2 regions of the Shewanella litorisediminis genome follow, and region 2 is predicted to be linked to the other one. Evidence: predicted binding sites of a transcription regulator. Region 2 holds the regulator's gene; the other holds the start of a gene.

Region 1 (8,075 bases), 220 kb from region 2:
TTGAGCATATCGCGGTACACAGGCAGCGCGTGCTGATAGATATCGTCCACAGTTTCAAAGTCGTACTCGGCCACCTGCAGCACATGATGAATACCCGGGATATGGGCCAGACGCTCGGCAAAAAGCGCTGTGAGTTCAGGCTTGTCTTTGGGCACCTTGACCATGATCTTGTCCCATTGGCGCTGTACCTTGGCATCCTCATCGATTTTTTTCAGCACGTTACGGATGTTGGACTCGAGCATCTTGGTAAAACGCATTCTTACCGGTTTGCTCTTAATCATGATTTCGGGATACAGCTTAACGATAAACTTCATGGGACTTCCAAAAAACAGGCTTGCGCCGAGGGTTAAAGTTCGAACTAAAAGATAATCGCGGGAGTATATCAAAAAGCAGCCCAGAGGGGCAGTGGCAGCTGCTACTGTCACCTGAGTTGCCCGCCTGGATAGAGTGACTATGGCGCCCGGCATCAACGGCCGCCATCAAAAAGGCACCTCAAGGCAAGACAGAGGCACAAATAAAAAGCCCGGCGCAGTGGCCGGGCCTTAAAGGCGAACGTTAATTACCGCTATCGGTGCCAACCTGTATCTCATCGGATTCTTTGGGCTTGCCTTGCTCGATGGCAATCTCAACCCGGCGGTTTCTGGCGCGATTTTCGGCGGACTCATTGGGCACCAAGGGATTATTGGAACCCATGCCCACTACCTTCATCCGGGATGGGTCAAAGCCTTTTACCTTTACCAACTCGTGGGCAACCGACACAGCGCGCTTACTGGAGAGATCCCAGTTTGAGCTGTACAGCTCGTTGCTGATTTGCATGTCATCGGTGTAACCGGATACGGTAATGATGCCGGGGACATCCTTTAACAGCTCACCCACGGCCTGGATGACGGGTCTGAATCTGGGTTGCAGGAATCCCGAGCCAGAACCAAATGCGCCTTTCTCGCGGATACGAATAATGATTTGCTGACCCAGGGATTCAATTTCAATGGCGCCATCAACAATTTCCTCGTTGAGCTGCTCAGCCATTTTCTTCACCTGCTGATTGATAAGCTCCTGGGATGAAGAGGAATCACTCTGGGTATTTTCAGCAGTTTCCTGTGCGGTGGACGCGGCTTCACCACCACGTTGGGAGCCCTGTTGCTGCTGCACGCCGCCAGCACTCTCACTCTCCCCTTCCTGGAAATCGAGGATGGGTTCGGTCATCTCATTGGTTTGCTGGTTGATGATTTCAATGGGGGTGGGCTCGGGTTTGCCCGGGCGAAATTCCAGGGCAATCACCGAGGTACCCTTGGGAATATCTTTTACCTCAACCTTATTCTGCACCCCGAATGCATACTTCATGGAACCGGCTATCTGCTTGAATTTCATGACGTCCATTTCGGAAAACGCCAGCAGCAGCACGAAGAAACACATCAAGAGTGACATCAGGTCGGCAAAGGTGGCAAGCCACAGGGGCGCGCCCGGTGGGGGGCAATTGCACTTGGCCTTTGCCATGGTGCTATTCCCCGTCCGTGGTATCTATCTTGCGGACCTTTTCCGCCAGATAGTTTTTCAGGAAGCCTTCAATCACCCTTGGGTTTTGACCATCCTGAATCGCCAGTACCGCGTCCATGATAAGGTTGCGGTTAAGCATTTCTTCACTCATACGTAGCGACAGCTTGTCGGCAACCGGAATGGCCACCATGTTGGCCAACATGGCACCATAAAGTGTGGTCAACAGGGCCACCGCCATGGCGGGACCAATGGACTTGGGGTCATCCATGTTGGAGAGCATGGCCACAAGACCAATCAACGTACCTATCATCCCCATCGCCGGGGCGACATCACCAAAGGCCCTGAAGATACCTATGCCGGTTCTGTGTCGCTCTTCGGTGAGGGCAATGTCTTTTTCCAACGCTTCGCGCACCACGTCGCCATCGTGACCATCCACCAGCATGTCGACAGCTTTTTGCATAAAACTGTTGGAAATTTGTGCCTCTTCCAGTGCCAGAAAGCCCCCTTTACGGGCCGCATCGGCCATGGCAACGGACTGCTCAATCAACTCTTCCGGCTTGTCGATTTTGAACATGAATGCCTTGGCGGCTATTTTTACTGCCCCGAAAAATTGCTTGAGGTTGAATTTCATCATCACCACAAACAGGGAACCACCAAATACGATAAATACGGAAGGAACATCCACAAAGATGGCCAGACCGCCGCCGGTCACCATCGCCATCAGCACAAAGGCAAAAGCGCCCAACAGACCAATGAGGGTTGCTAAATCCACAGATGCTCCTTAATTACGCAGTCATGAGAACCGAAGGCAAAGGAAACCAACGGCAAGCCAAAAATCCAGGGTCACTCTCAGGTATTATTCCCAAAACGTATAACGAAGTAGGAACGTTCAAGACCCTGTCGCTATTCTCAGTTATCGGACAGCGCTTCGGCAAGTTTAGCGCCAATTTATTTTTTCTAACAAAAATTCAGCAACAAAGCGTGCTCCACGGCAAATATTCCCCCGCATAATTTGACCCTGTCAGCCTCCTGAGATACCTTGTGCACGCCGACACAGCAGGAAAAAATACCGTGGCCAAAAAACCGGAAAATTTGAGTTTTGAAGCGTCTTTGGCAGAGCTGGAACGCATAGTCACTGAATTGGAACAGGGCGACGTCTCATTGGACGATGCGTTGAAACAATTCGAGCGGGGTATTGGACTGGTAAGAGCCAGTCAGGCCAAACTGGAGCAGGCCCAACAAAAAGTGGCCATCTTGCTGACCCAGGCCCCGGATGCCCCACTCGACGACTTTTTACCCGAGGGAGAATAATGCTCAAACTTGCCCTCGCCGACTGCCAGTCCCGGGTCGACGCTGTCCTTGCCGCACATATAGATGCACTGCCTCAAACCGCCCCTGCCTTGAAGGCCGCCATGCGCCATGGAGCCCTTATCGGTGGCAAGCGCATTCGCCCCTTCCTTGTTTACGCCGTGGGTGAATTACTCGGGGTGGATAAAGCCAAGCTGGACCGACTCGCCGCCGCCGTTGAATGTGTTCACGCCTATTCCCTTATCCATGATGATTTGCCCGCCATGGATGACGACAACCTGCGCCGTGGCAAGCCTACGGTGCACATTGCCTTCGATGAAGCCACGGCAATCCTTGCTGGTGACGCGCTGCAAACCCTGGCCTTTGAAATCATCAGTGAAGCCGACGCAGGGCTTGCCCCTAAAGCACAGGTCGCCATGATTGCGGCCCTGGCAAAGGCGTCAGGATATCTGGGTATGTGTGGCGGGCAGGCACTGGATCTTGCCGGTGAAGGCAAGAGCATCAGTCTCGAAGAGCTGACCCGGCTGCACAACCTGAAAACCGGTGCCCTTATTCGGGCCGCCGTGGAGCTGGCGCTGATTGCCGCCGATGCCTCCGACGCCGACACCGCCGCGCTTCGTGCCTATGCCGATGCCATTGGCCTGGCGTTTCAGGTTCAGGACGACATTCTGGATATCACGGCCACCACTGAAGAAATCGGTAAGCCCCAGGGATCTGATCTGGATGCCAACAAGAGCACGTATCCTAAGTTGCTGGGCCTCGATGGCGCCCGGCAAACTGCCGATGCACTGGTAGCCGACGCACTATCAGCGCTGGCTAAAATGCCATACAATAGTCAGCTACTTGCAGACTTTGCCCGTTATATCGTCGCGCGACGAGTATAAGAAAGAAAAGAATCTCGCTATGAGTTTGGACATTTCGAATTATCCATTGCTTGCCCTGGCGAGCACCCCGGAAGAGCTGCGACAGCTGCCTCAGTCGGCATTGAAACAGCTTTCAGATGAACTCAGGCAGTTTTTGCTGACCTCTGTGGGCATCTCCAGTGGTCATTTCGCCTCTGGCCTCGGCACGGTCGAACTGACCGTTGCGCTGCATTATGTGTACAACACTCCCTTCGACCGACTGATTTGGGACGTGGGCCATCAGGCCTATCCCCATAAAATACTCACAGGTCGCCGTGACAAGATGCACACCATTCGCCAGAAGAATGGCCTTCACCCCTTCCCATGGCGTGAAGAGAGTCCGTACGACACCTTCAGTGTAGGCCACTCCAGCACCTCTATTTCTGCTGCGCTTGGCATGGCGGTCACCGCCGAGAAAGAAGCCATGGGCCGCAAAGTGGTTGCCGTAATTGGTGACGGCGCCATTACCGGTGGCATGGCCTTCGAGGCCTTGAACCACGCAGGCGACCTGCACAAAGACATGCTAGTGGTGCTCAATGACAATGAGATGTCTATCTCTGAAAATGTCGGCGCACTCAATAACCATCTGGCCAAACTCATGTCCGGGCGCCTCTACACCACCATTCGCGAAGGTGGCAAGAAGGTACTCAAGGGCATGCCTGTCATTAAGGAAATGGCCAAGCGTACCGAAGAGCACCTCAAGGGTATGGTAGTACCTGGTACCCTGTTCGAAGAGCTTGGCTTTAACTACATCGGCCCTATCGACGGCCATGATGTTAATGGACTGGTGGAAACCCTGAGTAACATGCGTGACCTCAAAGGCCCGCAGTTCCTGCATATCATGACCAAAAAGGGTAAAGGGTATGAACCCGCCGAGAAAGACCCAATCGGCTGGCACGCAGTGCCCAAGTTCGACCCCACCCAATTCCGTAAGCCGGCGACCAAGCCGGGTTTACCCACCTTCTCCCAGGTGTTCGGCAAGTGGCTGTGCGACATCGCCGCCAAGGACGAGAAAGTACTCGCCATTACCCCGGCCATGCGTGAAGGCTCTGGCATGGTGGAATTTTCACAGCGCTTCCCACAGCAGTATTTCGATGCGGCCATCGCCGAGCAGCATGCCGTAACATTGGGCGCCGGTTTTGCCTGTGAAGGCTACAAAGCCGTGGTGGCCATCTACTCCAGCTTCCTGCAGCGCGGTTACGACCAGCTCATCCACGATGTGGCCTTGCAACGCCTGCCGGTGCTCTTTGCCATCGACCGCGGTGGCATTGTCGGTGCCGATGGTGCCACCCATCAGGGTGCATTCGACTTAAGCTACATGCGCTGCATTCCCAATATGGTGATCATGGCGCCAAGCGATGAAAACGAATGCCGCCAGATGTTCTACACAGGCTACTGCTATAGCGAAGGCCCAAGTGCCGTGCGTTACCCAAGGGGCAGCGCCACAGGTGCCGAGCAGATTGAAGAGATGACTGCCCTGCCCATCGGCAAAGGGGTAGTGCGTCGTCAGGGCGAGAAGATAGCCATCCTGAACTTTGGCACCACCCTGGCCGCCGCTTTGACAGCAGCCGAGTCTCTCAATGCCACAGTGGCCGACATGCGCTTTGTAAAGCCACTGGATGAAGCCTTGCTACTTGAGCTTGCCGCCAGCCACGATGTGCTGGTGACCGTGGAAGAAAACGCCATCATGGGCGGCGCGGGCTCAGGTGTGCTTGAGTTCCTTGCAAGCAAGAACCGCCTGAAGCCCCTGCTGCAAATCGGTATACCCGATGAATTTATCAAGCACGGTGGCCCGGAGGAGATCCTGAGCGAGCTGGGCCTGGACGCTGACGGTATCGAGGGGCAAATTCGCGCCTTTATCGAAAGCTGATCTCAAGTAACGACCATAAAAAAGGACTGCCTGGGCAGTCCTTTTTGTTTTCTGACAGTTAATCAGGCCTGAGTGTCTACACCGCCGCCCTGGGATACCATCACCATGGCAGGACGCAGCAAACGGCCATTGAGCTCATAGCCCTTTTGCAGAACTACCATCACATGGTTGGCTGGCACTTCAGGGTTTGGCTGCATGCCAATGGCCTGGTGCTGCTCAGGGTTGAAAGGCTGGCCGATGGGGTCCACCACCTTCACACCGAATTTTTCCACGGCATTGACCAGGGTCTTCATGGTCAGGGACACACCTTCGTACATGGCCTTGGTTGCCTCGTCTTCGGCGTTGGTGCCCGCCAGAGCGCGCTCCATGTTATCCATAACCGGCAACAGCTCGTTGGCAAATTTTTCGAGGGCAAACTTGTTGGCCTTTTCCACATCCATGGCGGCGCGGCGACGGATGTTATCCACTTCGGCGGCGGCACGGACAACAGAGTCCTTTTGCTCTTCCACCTTGGCTTCGGCAGCGGCCAGAGCCTGCTCCAACTCCTCGATACGGAAGTTTGCCTGGGTCAGCTCATCTACCAGCGCCGCCTCATCAGCGACGACTTCGGTGTCCTGTACCTGTTCCAGGGGCTCTTGTTGGGGGTTGGTCGATTCGTTGCTCATCTCTACTCCAAGCTAAAAATGCTTTGTTTCTGCATACACAGGGCATATTATGGGGATCAATTCTGGCGTTTCAAGGCCTTGAAGGCGCAGTTTCCCCGATATGACATCCCATTTCCACACGATTGGCCTGATTGGCAAACCCCACCACAACGGGACCAACCTGACGCTTAAGCGTTTACATCACTGGCTTGGCAGCCAGGGCTATGAAGTACTTGTGGAAGAGCGGGTCGCCGGCGAGCTGGGCGCCAAGGTAGAAGCGGTCGATTTGTTGGCCATCGGCAATCGCTGTGATTTAGCCATTGTAGTAGGTGGTGATGGCAATATGCTGGGCGCCGCCCGGGTGCTGGCCCGCTTCGATGTGGGCGTGATTGGAGTTAACCGCGGCAACCTCGGATTTTTAACCGACCTGCCCCCCGACGGCTTTGAAGAAAGCCTTGCGGCCGTGCTTGACGGCGAGTTCATCACTGAGCACAGATTTCTGCTGGAAGCCGAAGTGCACCGCCATGGCAGCATCAAGGCCAGCAACACCGCCGTAAACGAGGCCGTATTGCACCCCGGTAAAATAGCCCACATGATTGAGTACGAAGTCTATATCGATAATCAGTTTATGTACTCGCAGCGTGCCGACGGCATGATAGTCTCTACCCCCACAGGCTCAACGGCCTACTCGCTGTCAGCGGGCGGCGCCATTTTGACGCCCAACCTTCAGGCGCTGATCCTGGTGCCCATGTTTCCTCACACCCTCTCCTGCCGCCCGATAGTGGTGGATGCCAACTCCACCATCAAACTGGTGGTCTCACCGGAAAACGGTGAAAACCTCGAAGTAAGCTGCGATGGCCACGTGACCCTGGCGGTACTGCCCGGTGATGAAATTTTTATTCGCCAAAGCAGCGAACGCCTGCGCCTCATCCACCCGAAAAACTACAATTACTTCCACGTATTGCGAAACAAACTGGGTTGGGGCAGCAAACTTTTCTGATTAGCCCCTGAAATAAAACCAGTCGCAGTTTCAAAACAGAAAATTAATAAGAATTTGGCCAGTATTGCCCAGCCCCATGGCTGTGGCGCTGCTCAGCCACACGCCTATTTCTGCACAATAAAATAACAAGCTATATCAGTTGATTAACGGTCGCTGTTGTTTTTTGATTAATTGATCTTACCAAATTTTGTGACCCAAAACTCATTAGCAATGTCTGATTTATGACAAGTTAAACAACAAGACTGAAATAATGGGATCAGTTTTTTACGTTTATACCATCATAACCGGCTTTTTTGCTCATAAATAGATAGCTTCCGAGTTTCTTATTACCGAAAGCGATAAAGGATGCCAAGACAAAGCCAACAAAGATCACATTCCAGCCGAAAGACGACTGGAGCGAACTCCCAATGCCTGATATTGCTCAGGGGTTTGCTGTTACCAATGATCTGTATCAAGTTTTTAATTGGCCAAACAACGTTTATTTAGCCTTACAAATCGCCGCATAAAACAATAATCAGGGCGATGGGCCGGCAGCGATGTCGGCAACAACACGCAACCAAAGAAGAGGCAACCATGACATTCGTTCAACTTCTCGCCAGCCTGTCACCTGTGATCAGCGTCATGCTGTTCCTGGTATTGCTCCGGCTCCCAGCATCCAAGGCCATGCCCATTTCGGCGGTGGTCACGGCGCTCGCCGCCATTCTTGTCTGGCAAATGGATACCCAAATGCTGGCCGCATCCGTGGTGGAGGGCCTGCTGTCTGCCCTGACGCCACTGTCCATCATCTTCGGGGCTGTGTTCTTGCTGAACACCCTCAAGTATTCCGGCGCCATGGATACCATTCGCGCCGGTTTTAC
Region 2 (8,075 bases):
GATGACGATGACCATGGTGCAAAGTCGTGAGCAGGTGTTTGATACCAACAGCATGCTTAACATCTGGGTTCCCATTGCCAAAGAGCTGGTATTGCCTGTGCTGGGGTTGGTGCTGGTGCTGGCCGCACTGGCCTTTGCCGGTAACATAGTGCTGGGCGGCATTATTTTCTCCAGTAACGGAGTGCTGCCCAAGGCCAGCAAAATGAGCCCACTGGCGGGCTTTAAGCGCATGTTTGGTGTGCAGGCGCTGATGGAGCTGGGTAAGGGGCTGGCCAAGTTTTCGGTGGTAGCGGTGGCGGCGTACTTTCTGTTGTCGTTCTACTTTCCGGAAATTATTCAGATCTCTGCCGAACATTTACCTTCGAATGTGTTCCATGCCCTGGATTTGCTCACCTGGATGTTTCTGCTGCTGTGCAGTTCCATGCTTATCATCGCCGTTATTGATGTGCCATTTCAGGTTTGGAACCACAAAAAACAGCTCAAAATGACCAAGCAAGAGGTCAAAGATGAGTATAAGGACACCGAAGGCAAGCCCGAAGTGAAAGGCCGTATCCGCCAAATGCAACGGGAAATTGCCATGCGCCGCATGATGGCGGAGGTGCCCAAGGCCGACGTGATAGTGGTTAACCCAGAACACTTTGCCGTTGCCCTGAAATACGATGCAAAACGTTCTCCAGCGCCCTTTGTACTGGCCAAGGGGGTAGATTCCGTGGCCTTTAAAATTCGCGAAATCGCCCGTGAATACGACATCGCCATCGTCTCAGCGCCGCCACTGGCACGGGCCATTTACCATACCACCAAGCTTAATCAGCAGGTCCCCGAAGGTCTCTTTACCGCAGTGGCTCAGGTACTTGCCTATGTGTTCCAGCTGCGACAATACCGTAAAGGTCGTGGCCGAAAGCCAACGCCCATCCCCCTCAATCAACCCATCCCGGACGAGCTCAAATACTGAGCGATTAGCAGATTGGCTGTCATTGCGAATCGCGATGCTCCGTAATTTGGCTTGGAATTTGCTTTGTAGGCCCAAAGTGTCAATTTTGGGTAGCGTCTGATGGATGTCATGGGCCAACTGGGTCAAATCAAAAAAATGAAACCGGCAAACCTGCAGGGCTTAGGCACCCCGGCATTGGTGCTTGCGGCCCTGGCGATGATAGTGCTGCCCATGCCGGCATTTCTGCTCGATATCCTGTTCTCATTTAACATTGCCCTTGCGCTGGTGGTACTGCTGGTTGCGATTTACACCAACAGACCATTGGATTTTGCTGCTTTCCCGACGGTTTTGCTGGTGGCGACGCTGCTGAGACTGGCGCTGAACGTTGCTTCTACCCGGGTGGTACTGCTTGAAGGTCACAATGGCCCTGATGCGGCCGGTAAGGTGATTGAAGCCTTTGGCTCTGTGGTGATAGGCGGCAACTACGCTGTGGGTCTGGTGGTGTTTTTAATCCTTATCATCATCAACTTCGCCGTGGTCACCAAGGGCGCCGGACGTATTTCCGAGGTGAGTGCCCGCTTCACTCTGGATGCCATGCCCGGTAAACAGATGGCCATCGATGCTGACTTGAATGCCGGTCTAATCAATCAGGAACAAGCCCGTACCCGCCGCGCCGAAGTAACCAAAGAAGCCGACTTTTACGGCGCCATGGACGGTGCGTCCAAGTTTGTGAAAGGCGACGCTATCGCCGGGATCATGATCCTGGTGATTAACATCCTTGGCGGCTTTGTTATCGGTATGGTGCAGCACGATCTGGCCTTTATGGATGCAGTAGAAATTTATACTCTGCTGACCATAGGTGACGGCCTGGTGGCCCAGATCCCTGGGCTTTTGCTCTCCATTGCCGCAGCGCTGATGGTGACCCGCCAGAACGAAGAAGGCGATATGGGTGGCATGGTGATGAGTCAGATGTTTGACAATCCCAAGTCGCTTGGCATTGCCGCTGGGGTGCTTTTTGTGATGGGCATAGTACCCGGTATGCCCCACCTTGCGTTTTTAACCTTTGCAGCGGCCACAGGCGCCGGCGCCTATTTCCTCAATAAACGCATAGAGAAGCGTAAGCAGCAGGCCCTTGAAGCCGCAGCAAGCGGCAGTGTCGAGAAGCTGGATAATTCTCCCAAGGAGCTCGGGTGGGACGATGTGCGCCATGTGGATACCATAGGGCTTGAAGTGGGTTACCGCCTGATCCCGCTGGTGGACAAGGGGCAGGGGGGAGAACTCCTGTCCCGCATCAAGGGCGTGCGTAAGAAGCTGTCGCAGGAGCTGGGCTTTTTGGTGCCCGCAGTGCACATTCGCGACAACCTGGATCTCGCCCCCAGCACCTATCGTATCTCGCTGATGGGCGTAGTGGTGGGTGAGGCCGAGATTCGTCACGACTGTGAACTGGCCATCAACCCGGGGCAGGTGTTTGGGCAACTCGATGGTGTCACGACCCGCGACCCTGCCTTTGGTCTGGAAGCGGTATGGATTGCGCCTGAGCTGCGTGAGCATGCCCAGACACTGGGGTATACCGTGGTTGACGCTGCCACAGTGGTAGCGACTCATATCAGTCAGACCCTCAGCAACAACGCCTCCAAGCTGCTCGGTTATGAAGAAGTACAGCAACTGCTGGATATTCTCGCGAAGCACTCACCCAAGCTGGTGGATGGCTTTATCCCCGATGTGATGTCCCTCGGCACCGTGGTGAAAGTGATGCAGAACCTGCTCAACGAAGGGGTGTCGGTGCGCGATCTGCGGACCATAGTCCAGACACTGCTGGAGTATGGTACCAAGTCCGGTGACACCGAGGTGCTCACGGCAGCGGTGCGTATCGCCCTTAAACGTATGATTGTTCAAGAAATAGCCGGTCCAGAGGCTGAAATCCCTGTCATAACTTTGGCGCCAGAATTGGAACAGATGTTGCATCAGTCGATGCAGGCTTCCGGCGGCGATGGTCCCAACATCGAACCCGGATTGGCCGAGCGGATGCAACAGTCACTTGCTGACGCCGCTCAGCGGCAGGAAATGGTGGGCCAGCCCGCCATACTGCTGACTTCGGGAATGCTGCGTTCGACCCTGTCGCGCTTTGTGAAATACACCATTCCCAACCTGAGGGTCATTTCCTACCAGGAAATTCCCGACGAGAAGCAGATAAGAATAGTGTCAGCTGTGGGCCAGTAAGAGGGTATAAAATTGAAAATCAAACGTTTTTTTGCAAAAGACATGCGTGCTGCTCTGGCTCAGGTGAAAGAAACCCTCGGTGCTGATGCTGTAATCATGTCCAATAAAAAAGTCACAGGCGGCATCGAAATTGTGGCTGCGGTTGATTACGATGAACCCAAGCCTTCGCCGGAGTCCAAGGTGGCTGCTACCAATCCATTTGAGATAAGCGATGACAAAGTCTCTTTGGGGGGTCGGGCTCCAGTGCGTACCAATCGTCAAAAAGTCAACGAAGCCCCTGCCGATTCGCTGCAGGCATTGCTCGAGCGCCAACAAAGCCGGATGAATCAGCAAATGGGTCACTCGGTTGAAGCGGATGATATGCCCGCCTGGGCCCGCGGCCTGGAAGCGCCGGTTGCGCCAAAAATGAAAGACACTCCCCGCCAGGCCACTTTTACGCCTGATGCCGATAAAAATCGTGCGCCGGGACGTCAGCAAATTGAACTGGATGCCATGAAAGAAGAGCTGGCATCACTGCGCAATTTGCTGACCCATCAGGTGTCTTCTTTGATGATTGAGCAGAAGAATCGTACCGATCCTGTGGGTGCCATGCTGGAAACCCGCTTGCTTGAGGCCGAATTCTCTCCCGCCGTGGCGGCAAAACTGGCAGGCTTATCCCAGCACTACAACCCTGCAGAGCTGGTTAAGGCTCTGCCACAAAGCCTGGCTAATATGCTGGATAATCAAGGCGATGATATTGTAAGACGTGGTGGGGTTGTTGCCTTTGTGGGGCCAACTGGTGTGGGGAAAACCACCTCAATTGCCAAAATTGCGGCCCGATTTGCCGCCCATCATGGTGCCGATCAGGTGGCGCTTATCACCACCGACCATTATCGCATTGGAGCCTTTGAGCAATTGGCAACTTATGGCAAAATCATGGGGTGTCCTGTAAAGCAAGCTCATGATCTCAATGAATTGCAACAAATTCTTTATCAGCTGCGCAATCGCAAGCTAGTATTGATAGATACCGCCGGTATGGGACAGCGAGATATGCGACTGGTGGAGCAATTGGACAATTTGACGGCTAACAGTGCCTTGCCGATCCGCAGTTATCTGGTATTGTCAGCAACGTCGCAACGTCGCGTGCTCCAGGATGCGGTAAAACACTTCCAGCGCATCCCTTTATCCGGCGCTGTGCTGACTAAACTGGATGAATCTGTTTCTTTGGCCGGCGCGTTAAGTGTACTTATCCAGAGTGGGTTGCCACTGAGTTATGTGACTGATGGACAAAGAGTTCCTGAGGATATGAAAGTCGCAGACACTTTGGCGTTGGCAAGACAGGCGCTTGATGCCCTGAATGAACCTGAGTATCAGGGCATCGACAACACTATGTGGTCGGAAAGCACGACCTTTGCGTTCGAGTAAAGCTATGACCCGTGATCAAGCAAGCGGTTTACGTATGATGAATCAGCCATATAACGAAAAAGTAAAAGTCATTGCCGTGACAGGCGGCAAAGGTGGGGTAGGTAAAACCAGCGTTTCCATCAATACGGCTGTGGCTCTGGCAGAAAAGGGCAAGCGGGTATTGGTATTGGATGCCGACCTGGGTTTGGCCAACGTGGATGTAATGTTAGGTCTGCGTGCCGAAAAAAATCTCTCCCATGTGTTGTCCGGTGACGCTGAACTGGATGACATTATTTTGCGTGGCCCCAAAGGCATTGGCATTGTACCTGCCACGTCGGGTACCCAGGCCATGGTGGAACTGACTGCGGCGCAGCATGCCGGGCTTATTCGCGCATTCAGTGAAATGCGCACCCAGTTTGATGTGCTTATTGTGGATACCGCAGCCGGTATCTCGGACATGGTGCTCAGTTTCTCCCGTGCTGCCCAGGATGTGTTGGTGGTGGTATGTGACGAACCGACGTCCATTACCGATGCCTATGCACTTATTAAAATCCTCAGTCGTGAGCACGGTGTGTTCCGGTTCAAAATTGTGGCAAATATGGTTCGCAGCTTACGCGAAGGCATGGAGCTTTTTGCTAAACTCAGCAAGGTTACTGACCGCTTTCTCGACGTTGCACTGGAACTGGTTGCAACAATTCCCTTCGACGAAAACTTGCGGAAATCAGTACGTAAGCAAAAATTGATTGTAGAAGCATACCCAAAATCACCTGCCGCCATTGCATACCATGGCCTGGCGAATAAGGTGATGAGCTGGCCGATACCGCAGCAGCCCGGTGGCCATCTGGAATTTTTCGTAGAACGTCTGGTACATCGTCCCGATTATCAAGAGGACAGAGCGAGTGAATAAAGCCGCGGCGTATACCTCCATGGAGAGTAAAACCTCCATCGTTGAACAGTACGCACCGCTGGTAAAAAGAATCGCGCACCATATGTTGGCCAGATTGCCGGCATCCGTACAGTTGGACGATTTGCTGCAGGCCGGCATGATTGGCCTGCTTGAGGCATCCGCCAAATTTGACGGCGGCAAAGGCGCCAAGTTTGAAACCTTTGCCGGCATTCGTATTCGTGGTGCCATGCTGGATGAAATCCGCAAAGGCGATTGGGTTCCACGTTCTGTCCATCGTAATCAGCGCAGAGTCGCCCAGGTGATAGATGAGCTGGAACAGGAGCTCGGACGTGATGCCCGGGACACAGAAATCGCCGAAAGACTTGATATGTCGATGGAGGAATACCATCATATCCTCAATGATGTTTCTGTTGGTAAAATCATAGGGATAGAAGATTTAGGCGTATCGCAGGATGTATTGGTTCCCGATGGGGAACAAACCAACGACATTTATGATGACCTGGCACAGAGCCAGTTTCAGCAGGCTTTGGCTGATGCCATTCGCCAGTTACCCGAGCGGGACGCGCTGGTGTTATCACTTTATTACGATGAAGCACTGAATTTAAAAGAAATAGGCGCCATTCTTGAGGTGAGTGAGTCGCGGGTATGCCAGATCCACAGTCAGGCCATGCTCAGGCTCAAAGGTAAGCTCAAGCACTGGACACAAGTATAAATTATTATTTGAGCAGCGAGAGTGTCAGCTCACCGGAGGAAACCTTGGACAAGAATATGAAGATTCTCATTGTTGACGACTTTTCAACAATGAGACGTATCATCAAGAACTTGTTGCGAGACTTGGGGTTTAATAACACCCAGGAAGCAGATGATGGCTCAACCGCCTTGCCAATGCTGCAAAAGGGTGATTTTGATTTTGTGGTTACCGATTGGAACATGCCGGGCATGCAGGGTATCGATTTGCTGAAAGCGATTCGCGCCGATGAAAACCTAAAGCATATTCCAGTACTGATGGTGACCGCAGAGGCCAAGCGTGAGCAGATTATTGCCGCCGCTCAGGCTGGCGTAAACGGCTATGTGGTTAAGCCTTTTACTGCTGCGACACTGAAAGAGAAGCTGGACAAGATATTCGAACGACTTGGTTGAGCAAGGATGAGCTATGCAGGCACACACATCAGGGCTCATTAGTCTCGAACAGGCACAGGAACTCGTCACACTCCTGAGTGCAGGTGAGCAGGAAAAGGCAGATTTACTGCTGAGGGATCTTGCGGTCCCCATTCAGAAAGAGCTGTTTGACGAAGTGGGTAAACTTACCCGCCAATTACATAGCGCGTTGGTCGATTTTCAGTTGGACAGCCGTCTGATGGAACTGGCCAGTATCGATATTCCTGACGCCAAAGAGCGACTGAATTACGTCATCGATATGACAGAGCAGGCAGCCAATAAAACCATGGATGCCGTCGAAGAGTGTTTGCCCCTCGCTGACGCCCTTATCAACCACATTCAAACCGTCATGCCGGCCTGGGATAAGCTCATGCGGCGTGATATCGACATTACCGAGTTCAAAAGCCTGTGCCATGACGTACAACAGCTGATGAATCGCAGTGCAATGGACTCAGAAAGACTGCGCGAGCTTTTGAATCAGATTTTAATGGCGCAGGATTTCCAGGACCTGACCGGGCAAATGATCCGACGTGTTATCGATTTGGTTCGTGAAGTCGAGAATAGCCTGGTGTCAATGTTGACCGTCTTTGGCGAGCAGCCAGCCACAGAAGTTACCCAGAAGAGTACCAGTAGCATAGAAGCGGAAGGCCCTATCATGAATGCCGAGCTTCGTCAGGATGTGGTGACTGGTCAGGATGAAGTCGATGACCTGTTGTCCAGTCTGGGTTTCTGATAAGGAGTCAATTTAATGTCATTTGATGTTGATGAAGAGATTCTGCAGGACTTTTTGATAGAAGCCGGCGAAATCCTCGAGCTTCTGCAGGAACAATTGGTTGCTCTTGAGAATAATCCGGAAGACACGGATTTGCTCAACGCCATTTTCCGGGGGTTCCACACGGTAAAAGGGGGGGCAGGTTTCCTCGGGCTTGCGCCCATGGTGGATGTCTGTCACGAATCCGAAAATACCTTTGATTTGCTCAGAACAGGTAAACGTCACGTTACCGCCGAATTGATGGATATCATTCTGCAGGCGGTGGACGCCATTAATACCATGTTCGCTCAAACCCAGGCAGGACAAGAGCAGGAGCCCGCCTCCGCGGAGTTGCTGGATAAGCTCAAGCTTCTGTCTTCAGGTGCACCCTTGCCATCAGAGGGGGGGGCAGCCTCTTCGCCCGCTTCATCTGAGCCAACGATAAGCGTCGCCGATGACATTCCCGGTGTTGAACTCTTTGGTGACCTTGAGGAGCCCGAGGCGGCCGAGCCCGCTACCCAGGCGCCTGCCATGGCTGATGACTTTCTGTTTGACTCACCCGCCAGCGATTCCAGCATCGACGAAATTAACGAAGCCGAATTTGAAGCGCTTCTGGATGCGCTGCACGGAAGCGGTAAAGGGCCTGGTGTCAGTGGGGCACCAAGCGCTGCACCAAGTACCGACAAAGGTGGCGCCAAAGCAGTACCTGCCGGTGATGAAATCAC

The links. Region 2 encodes FliA, which starts transcription of late flagellar genes. Its sites were predicted from a motif close to CTAAAGNTNNNNNNNNNNNNGCCGATA; they were not measured.
Region 1: pomA (flagellar motor protein PomA) is a predicted target of FliA. The motif match lies at 2,409-2,435, and genes of this name have one in related genera.

Annotation. Positions count from the first base shown of each region.
Region 1 is NZ_CP069213.1:2,884,736-2,892,810, forward strand. Features, by position in the region: gene thiI (tRNA uracil 4-sulfurtransferase ThiI) at 1-314, opposite strand, end outside; gene JQC75_RS12620 (flagellar motor protein MotB) at 556-1,494, opposite strand; gene pomA (flagellar motor protein PomA) at 1,499-2,266, opposite strand; gene xseB (exodeoxyribonuclease VII small subunit) at 2,566-2,805, shown strand; gene ispA ((2E,6E)-farnesyl diphosphate synthase) at 2,805-3,686, shown strand; gene dxs (1-deoxy-D-xylulose-5-phosphate synthase) at 3,706-5,574, shown strand; gene grpE (nucleotide exchange factor GrpE) at 5,637-6,239, opposite strand; gene nadK (NAD(+) kinase) at 6,340-7,218, shown strand; gene JQC75_RS12655 (L-lactate permease) at 7,792-8,075, shown strand, end outside.
Region 2 is NZ_CP069213.1:2,667,603-2,675,677, reverse strand. Features, by position in the region: gene flhB (flagellar biosynthesis protein FlhB) at 1-952, shown strand, start outside; gene flhA (flagellar biosynthesis protein FlhA) at 1,052-3,151, shown strand; gene flhF (flagellar biosynthesis GTPase FlhF) at 3,164-4,555, shown strand; gene JQC75_RS11730 (MinD/ParA family protein) at 4,560-5,441, shown strand; gene JQC75_RS11725 (RNA polymerase sigma factor FliA) at 5,434-6,153, shown strand; gene cheY (chemotaxis response regulator CheY) at 6,198-6,581, shown strand; gene JQC75_RS11715 (protein phosphatase CheZ) at 6,595-7,332, shown strand; gene JQC75_RS11710 (chemotaxis protein CheA) at 7,348-8,075, shown strand, end outside.